Regions from separate parts of the Brevibacillus sp. Leaf182 genome, predicted to be linked through region 2. Evidence: a T-box and tRNA genes for the amino acid it is inferred to sense, from the RefSeq annotation. Region 2 holds a T-box; the other holds one or more tRNA genes.

Region 1 (4,428 bases), on a different contig from region 2:
AGACGGATTTTCCCACTGTGCCTGAAAAAATTGAACAATTTCCTTTGTGTACTTTAGCTCAGATGCAGCGTTAAGTATATTATCGATATCAAAGTTTTCTCTACGGAATTTCGACAGTTCCGATATTTGATGATCTTTGATTTCTAAGATGTTTAGCTCAAAAAATGGGACACTGTCCATTTTATTTTGCTCGTCTAAATCAGAGTAGAACCTGTAAGTAATTCCATTTGTTAAGATAGCAAACTTTGCTTTTGTCACACCGAAATATCGGAATAGTTGAGAATCATGCTTTTCTAATTTTTCGTTTACAGACTTGGCTTCAATAAGGATCACTGGCGCGCCATCTTTCATGATAGCATAATCTACTTTTTCACCTTTTTTGATGCCTACATCTGCTGTAAATTCAGGCACAAATTCTTCTGGATTGAAAATGTCATAACCTAGAGCTTGAATAAAGGGCATGATAATAGAGGTTTTAGTAGCCTCTTCTGTGGCGACATTATCTTTGACTTTTGAGATTCTAACCGACAGTGATTTGATCTTTTCGTCAAAATTATCCATAGATTCTACTCCCATCTTTAGGTCATATGACAAAATTCTTACATACTATAGACCTATTGTCAATTTATTCTAAACTATAGATATAATTACTTCTCAATAATCAATATAACTAGTAGCATAAAGCAAAAAGGATACGCCCCATTGTTTGCGGGTGTATCCTAAAATGCATATTCAAATAGATAAATGTCTCTTTTACTCTATTCTATTTATTAAAAGGGCAGCGTGTCGTCATCGAACTTGTCACTTAATTCCTCAGCCTTCTTTTTCTTTTTTAGTTTTTTAAGCTTAGATAGTTCGTATTGATTGTCTAAGTTGTTTAATATTTCTGCAATCATTATCGTTTTGTTGGCTTCATAATTCAATAGAGCAATGTTCCAACCCTTTTTATTTTTAACACTTTCGTACATGATTCCATTTACATTACACATAGTACAACACTGAGCTAAAAAATTCGGAAAGACATACTCTTTAGATATAGCTCTATTATTAAGAGTAGCTAGTGAGACTAGTGGCTTTAAATCAGTATCTCGAATATCCCAAACCTTAATTGGCTCCAATAAAATAAATGCTGGGACTTCGGCTACCTCTTGATCGCCAATGTTAATCTCTTTCAGGCATGTTTTAATTGAGTCTCCTAAGTAAAGTACTGGAACGCCGACTGGATTAAATCTACCGTGCCCAGACACTCCTACTGGGGACGCCCATAATTCCGATTCAACAAATGGAACATGTCTCGCAACCGTGTCTCTTTTCCTTCCTCTGAATAAAACCGTCCCCTGCTCTAGAGTGTTGAATCCCTTCATTTTCCCATTTCTAATATCATTATATATTTTTTTCCCAGTTCCATGCTCAAGACCAAGCATCGGATATCTCATTAGAAAAGCTATAAACTCATCTGCTTCTCTCTTGTCAATATCAAATGTTGCACAAATAAATAGGGACGTTGATTTAAAGTCTTCGTCTTCAAATCCGAACCAATTATCTACTTCCGATTTTGTAACATATGGATCGTCGTAATTTATCTGATTCCCACAACTACAGTGAATATTATCAGAAATGTCGTCCCACAGATCATCTGGTATATCAAAAATACCTTGCAATTGATATCCAAAGTTCAATGTAAATGGGTCTCCGTATTTTTGGACAGCAGCAATTTTAGCTGAATCGCAGTAAGTACATTCGTGTATATATTCCTTTAAAACTTCTGAAAGCTTAGATAGCATACTAATTCTGAACTTTTCTTCTTGAATTAAAAAATTGTTCAGGTTTAGTACAACTCTACAATTTGGACACTTTATTTTCCCACCAAACTTCTTCCATTCGGAATATGGGGTATCTGTCTCATATAGCAATTCCCACAATCTGGTCAGCCCATCTATGTCACCTTTAATTTCCCGCTCATAAAATCGAAACCATTCGGAATAACAATGGTCACAACCATTATACTCTTTGACATATTGTTTAACGCCCACTAATCCCATCCCCTATCAACTCAATTATGCATCAAAAAATCACTGGAGTGTAGTTTTCTAAAGTCACTGTGGCTTTAGTGCTGGACAAATGTTAATTAGCAATGAAAAGTTTGTAAGATTGAGCTGAATGCGAATATATTAACGCAACTTCCTGACTGGCTTTCGAATAAATACTTTATATGGAGATGTCTCTCGTTTTGCTCTGTCCCAATCATGTTTTGTAACTAATAGTGAATTTAGAACGACAAAACAAGAAAAACCCTTGATTCCTCAAGGGTTCGAGCGTTCATATTATGGTGATCCGGACTGGGTTCGAACCAGCGACCCCCACCCTGTCAAGATGGTGCTCTCCCAACTGAGCTACCGGATCATGGGATATGTGTGTGATCGTTTAATGGTGGGCCCTGTAGGACTCGAACCTACGACCAATCGGTTATGAGCCGACCGCTCTGACCAACTGAGCTAAGGGCCCGAATCGTATCGGACGTCGATCACATTTATTACTATACAGTATCGTAAAATGGATTTCAAGAGGAAATGAATAATTTCTTGTAAAAATTTTCACTCGTACCAAAAGAACACTAAGAAACCCAGTGAAATCAGGCTTGTTTTACCCTTGCAAAAAGCCATTCCCCACCGCTGCTGCCCACATCCCCCTACAAAACATAGGGATTACCTACATAATGGCATGGCATCACATCATGCATGACTGCATCAAGCATATGAGCAACACCGGCGAAGAATTGGCTCCCGCTAAGCTGAAGCGATCCAAAAAAGCTACAACAACAAACAAGATAATTAGGTAACGATCGAAACAAACTCCCTCATCCCAAACCTAATTACCCCGCCTGCTCCGTCCCTTTCCCTTTCTCCTCGACACGCAGCTCGGCATCCTGTAGCTTCAACGCCTCACTTCGTGCCAATTCTGCCTCCTGCTCATCTCTCATCCGATGGGCCATGCGGCTAGATGCATTGGCTGCCACACTCGCCACGAGGTCGTCCAAAAACGTGTGAACACGTCCCTCTGCCGACTTGGTATCCAGCCTTTTAATCACCCCGACCTTGTGCTTATCCAAATGCCCAAAGGTGGTCACCGCGATACTTCCATATCCAAATACGGAGCCTAGCGCCAATGTTTCGTCGCATCCGAAAAGTCCTTCATCTGACGCGATGATGGATTGGAGCGGCTCGGACAAGAGACCCTTCTCTGCTAACGTATCCAACTCAACGCCAACCAGGATGGCGTGCTGCATTTCCCTTTTTTCCAAGACTGCTTTCACGCTCTCGATGCACTGCGCCATTGTGAGATCTGGATGGTAGGGCGACTGCATGAGATAGACGATCTCTGCGATATCATCCACCGTCACTCCGCGTTCTGCCAAACGTGCGAGAGCAGCGTTTCTGACTTCGATGCTGTGTACTTGCTTCTTCATATAAGAGACAACCCCTTCCACAAATCGAGTGAAGTCGTTTCCTACCATAGTATCACACGCTGACCAAATTGCGACAATCTTTCGCCCACAGCCTGACCCTGCACCCAAACCTCTTGGGCATGCCCGCTCGCTCCTGTATAATAATGAACAGGAATATCCCAATAAGGAGGACACCGCAGTGGCCCTAGAGGAAATCATCTTGGAAAGCCGGCATTTGGGGACGCCGGAAAAGCTGATTGTCTACACACCCCAACGCTACTCGCCACTCTACTCGTATCCAGTCCTCTACGTACAAGATGGAGAAGATTACTTGGCAATGGGTAGAATGGCTTCTTTGCTGGATCAACTGAATGGGGACAAAGAATTGCCTGATATCATCGCTGTCTTTCTCCCAATCGAGAAAAGCAAACGGAACGAACGTTATCATCCGGATGGCAAGGAGCATATGGCCTACCGTCGCTTCCTCGCCGAAGAAGTCGTGAGCTATGTCGATACGCATTACTCCACTCATCCTTTGGGAAACGCTCGAACACTTCTTGGCGAATCTTTGGGCGGCGTTGTCTCTCTGTTCACTGCTCTTCACTATCCACATACGTTTGGACAAGTTGCCTGCCAGTCGATTGCCATGGACGCAAAGTTAAATCGTCTGGTTGCTGACACTGACTTTTCCGTACCGCAAACCATTTATTTGGAGATCGGGACGGAGGAAACGGCAGTAAGCACGGGCCGAGGCACATTGAATCTTCTAGCGGCAAACGAAGAACTGCGCGAAATTTTGGGCACGAAAAAAGCCACCCTCGTTTATGAAACGTTTGAGGGTGACCATACGTGGGGCCACTGGCAGCGTAATCTACCGCGTATGCTAAAGACGCTTTACGGGTAAACTTACCGTGGCTGTTCTTCTTGTGGACCTTCATCCTTGATAGTCGATACGAGTGCCTCTTCGAATTCTCCTTTTCGTA
Region 2 (4,428 bases):
AGTCCCAATGACGTATTGGCTTTTTTGCGCGAAACCAGTAATATGAAACATATAAGTATCGTCGGATTAATGACGATGGCGCCTGTTGTCGAAAACCAAGAGGAAGCCAGACAGGTGTTCCGTGGCCTCAATGAGTGGAAGCAACGGATTAACGAAATGGCATTCCCGCACGCACAGGTGGAAGAGCTGTCCATGGGCATGTCTAGTGATTTTGAAGTGGCCATTGAAGAGGGAGCTACATATATTCGTTTGGGATCGGTATTGGTCAAGCCAGAGTAAAGGAAAACAGACCAAACCACGGAGTAAGAGAGGAGGAAGAGTATGGGTGTTATGAATAAATTGATGGGGTTTTTGGGGTTAGAGAACGAGGAATACATCGAAGAGACAACAACGGTGGAAGAGGAAAGAGAAGAGCAAGAGTCCTCGCAAAAACGCCAGCCAGCGATCGGCCGATCTAACAACGTGGTACCGTTTCAAGCACGGGAAAAGGAGGGAATCCGTTTGATTCTCTGTGAACCCCGTCATTACAGCGATGCACAGGATATCGCTGACAACCTGCGTCATCGTAGACCGGTTGTGGTCAACCTCCATCGCGTGGAAAAAGACCAAGCTAAAAGAATTATCGACTTTTTGAGCGGGACGGTCTACGCACTAAACGGAGATATCCAAAAGGTCGGAGACACGATCTTCGTGTGCACGCCTGACCATGTAGATATTCAGGGTACGATCTCCAGCGTATTGGAAGAGTAGCCAATTAAGACGAATTTAAAAGGGTGAGCAAATGTTTGCTGTCTTTTCGGTTTTAAACTTTGTTTTTACGGTATATCAATACATGATTATTGCTTACATTTTGATGTCATGGGTTCCTCAAATGAGAGGTACAGGTATCGGACAGTTACTGGAAAAACTGGTTGAGCCTTATTTGGCTCCATTTCGCCGGTTTATCCCACCGCTCGGCTTCATCGATATCTCCCCCATTGTCGCATTGATTGCACTGCGCTTTGCCCAATCTGGCCTGTTCGCCATTTTGCAACAAATCATGTAGGCGAGTGAAACGATGAGCATATTTGACCATTTTTCAAAAGAAGAACGTCCCTTTGTTGAACGGGCGCTGGAAATGCTGACGCAAGTAGAGCGGAAGCAGGCCATGCGCCTTACTGATTTTGTAGACCCGAGGCAGTTGATGATTTTTCAGAGTCTATCTTCCCAAGTAAGCGATGTGAAGGTTTCTCCTTATGGCGGCTACGAGGGTGCCGAGCGTGTTCGGATTATCGTCCATCCGGAGTACCTTCCTGTCGAGCCTGAGGATTATCGCCTTACCTTATTGGCAATCAAGGCTGATCAGCGCTTTCATGTGCTTGAGCATCGAGATGTGATGGGGGCAATGCTGGGTGTCGGGATGAAGCGGGAGAAATTCGGAGATATGCTGACAGATTCAACTGGGAGCTACGCGATTGTAGCAGAGGAAGTCGCTGATTTTGTCTGTGCGCAGGTGACCCAAATTCATCGGACATCTGTTCAGTTTGAGCGGGTAGCATGGGAGGCGTTCACACCACCTGCACCCAAGTTTGTAGAGAAAACGATCACCGTGCCTTCACCGCGAATTGACGCGATCATCGGAGAAGTACACAATATGTCTCGCGCAAAAGCATTGGTGCCAATTCGAGCGGGAAAAGTAAAAATCAACTGGAAAGTAATCGAAGACCCATCTTATCAACTTCAGATGGGTGATATGGTGTCTCTAGCGGGCTATGGTCGGTTCAAAATTCTTGAGGTAGCAGGTCCAACACGCAGTGGAAGACTTCGCATGATTGTCGGACTGGTTACATAAGATGGACCATGGCGCAAAAAATTGTAAAATACGGCAGGAAACACTGCTAATCCTGTCGAAATGATTGAGTACGAATTATCGGGAAAAGTGGGGGGTTCATGTGCCATTAACGCCGTTGGATATACACAATAAGGAATTCAGCACAGGCTTTCGTGGGTATAACATTGACGAAGTGAATGAATTTCTCGATCAGGTGATCAAAGATTTTGAGCTCTTGATAAAAGAGAAAAAAGAACAGGAAGAACGCGTAGCCATTTTGAATGAGCGCGTAGATTACTATAAGAGCTTGGAAGAAAATTTGAGCAAGTCGATTCTGGTGGCGCAGGAGACAGCGGAAGACGTGAAGTCGAATGCCCGCAAAGAAGCGCAGCTCATCTTAAAAGAAGCCGAGAAAAATGCAGACCGAATTGTCAATGAAGCACTGGCGAAGTCGCGCAAAATCGCAATCGAAATCGAAGAATTAAAAAAACGTGCTTCGGTTTACCGTATGCGCTTTCGGACACTTTTGGAAGCACAGTTGGAAATGCTGGAGAATGGCGATTGGGATAGCATTGAACAGCCACAAGTTGATTCGCCTGTAACAGTTGAATAAATCATTGACGTTCGAGCAATGATGGTATTATAATGAAAGACAACTTTTTCGAAACAAAGCACTTATCGTAGTTAAACAGGCTTATCCAAATCATAGACGATGAACGGGAAGAGTACGTGAGCCAGCACTGCCTAGAGAGCCGGGAAAAGGTGAGAACCCGGCCAGTTGCTTTCGCAGAAAATCACCCGGGAGTTCAATATCCGAAAGCCCAGAAAACCTTGATGGTGAAACAGGTGAGTAAGTGAGCGCGTCATTCCCGTTACGAATGAGTGAAGTGGAACAAATCCGATGAAGGCTTTTTGTCGTACGGGTTTGTTCAAGCAGGGTGGTACCACGGGAGCTTTCTCTCGTCCCTTTTATGGGATGAGTGAAGGCTTTTATTTATTTAAGGAGTGAATCAGGCCATGGATTACAGCAAAACCTTAGCGCTACCAAAAACAGATTTCCCCATGCGCGGAAATTTGCCAAGCCGCGAGCCACAGATGCAAGCGGTATGGGAAGAGCAAAATATTTATCAACAAGTGTTAGATCGTACGAAAGACCGCCCGTCTTTTGTCTTGCATGATGGCCCTCCGTATGCGAATGGAGACATCCATATCGGTCACGCACTAAACAAAATCCTCAAGGACTTCATCGTTCGCTACAAATCCATGGCAGGCTTTTATGCGCCGTACATCCCAGGCTGGGATACACATGGTTTGCCGATTGAGCAAGCGATTATCAATGCACAAGGGCTGGATCGTCGCAGCATCGAAGTGAACGATTTCCGCCAGCGCTGTGAAGAGTATGCTTGGTCCTACATCGACAAGCAACGCGACCAATTCAAGCGTCTGGGCGTTCGTGGAGATTGGGAAAACCCTTATGTAACTCTCCTGCCTGAGTATGAAGCCAACCAAATTCGCGTATTCGGCGAAATGGCGAAAAAGGGTTATATTTACAAAGGTTTGCGTTGTGTGTACTGGTCTCCGTCCTCTGAGACGGCTCTGGCTGACGCAGAAATCGAATACAAAGACAAGCGCTCTCCTTCTATTTACGTCAGCTTCCAGGTAGCAGATGGAAAAGGCAAGCTGGATACAGAAACAGGCGTTGTTATCTGGACAACGACTCCGTGGACATTGCCAGCAAACCTTGCAATCAGCCTGAACCCTGAACTCGAGTACAACGTAGTGAAGGTAGATGGCCGCAAATTCGTGGTAGCCAACGGTCTGATTGAAGCCGCGAGCAAAGAAATTGGCTGGGAAGGCGTAGAGATTCTCGCGACCTTTAAAGGTCAAGATCTGGAAGGTGTAGAAACGCAGCATCCGTTCTACGATCGGAAGTCTCCACTCATCCTGGGTGAGCATGTAACCTTGGATGCTGGTACTGGTTGCGTTCATACTGCTCCAGGACATGGGGAAGATGACTTTAACGTTGGTCAAAAATACAATTTGGGCGTCCTTTGCCCAGTAGATCACGAAGGTAAAATGACCAACGAGGCACCAGGCTTTGAAGGTCTGTTCTACGAAGATGCCAACAAAGTGATTACAGAAAAGCTGAAAGAAAACGGAGCACTCCTGAAGCTCAATTTCTTCACGCACTCCTACCCACATGACTGGCGTACGAAAAAACCGGTTATCTATCGCGCAACAGAGCAATGGTTCGCGTCTATCGACGGATTCCGTGCACAAATGCTCGAAGCGATTAAAAATGTAAAATGGATTCCGCATTGGGGAGAAACTCGTCTGGCAAACATGATTGCGGATCGTGGCGACTGGTGCATTTCCCGTCAACGTGTATGGGGTGTTCCGATTCCAATCTTCTATTGCAAATCGTGTAACGAACCGATCATTAACGACACGACGATCAACCATGTTGCTGATCTGTTCCGCAAAGAAGGATCGAAAGTATGGTTCTCCCGTGAAGCAAATGAACTGGTTCCAGAAGGGCTTTCTTGCACCAAATGCGATTGCAAGGATTTCCGTAAAGAAACGGATATTATGGACGTTTGGTTCGACTCCGGTTCCAG

What was found. A T-box is a leader RNA that pairs with one kind of tRNA and senses whether it is charged. The one in region 2 lies ahead of ileS (isoleucine--tRNA ligase), so its partner is inferred to be a tRNA-Ile.
Region 1: it has a tRNA-Ile gene. The T-box ahead of ileS (isoleucine--tRNA ligase) is inferred to sense a tRNA for this amino acid. The anticodon was not compared.

What each region holds. Positions count from the first base shown of each region.
Region 1 covers NZ_LMPN02000030.1:86,424-90,851, reverse strand. Annotated here, with positions in the region: gene ASG16_RS21080 (type I restriction endonuclease) at 1-561, opposite strand, end outside; gene ASG16_RS21075 (RES family NAD+ phosphorylase) at 771-2,033, opposite strand; tRNA gene ASG16_RS21070 (tRNA-Val) at 2,328-2,403, opposite strand; tRNA gene ASG16_RS21065 (tRNA-Ile) at 2,429-2,505, opposite strand; gene ASG16_RS21060 (phosphatidylglycerophosphatase A family protein) at 2,873-3,466, opposite strand; gene ASG16_RS21055 (alpha/beta hydrolase) at 3,645-4,349, shown strand; gene ASG16_RS30985 (hypothetical protein) at 4,352-4,428, opposite strand, start outside.
Region 2 covers NZ_LMPN02000031.1:95,994-100,421, forward strand. Annotated here, with positions in the region: gene ASG16_RS21915 (YggS family pyridoxal phosphate-dependent enzyme) at 1-279, shown strand, start outside; gene ASG16_RS21920 (cell division protein SepF) at 322-750, shown strand; gene ASG16_RS21925 (YggT family protein) at 782-1,045, shown strand; gene ASG16_RS21930 (YlmH family RNA-binding protein) at 1,058-1,831, shown strand; gene ASG16_RS21935 (DivIVA domain-containing protein) at 1,932-2,423, shown strand; T-box leader at 2,514-2,781, shown strand; gene ileS (isoleucine--tRNA ligase) at 2,828-4,428, shown strand, end outside.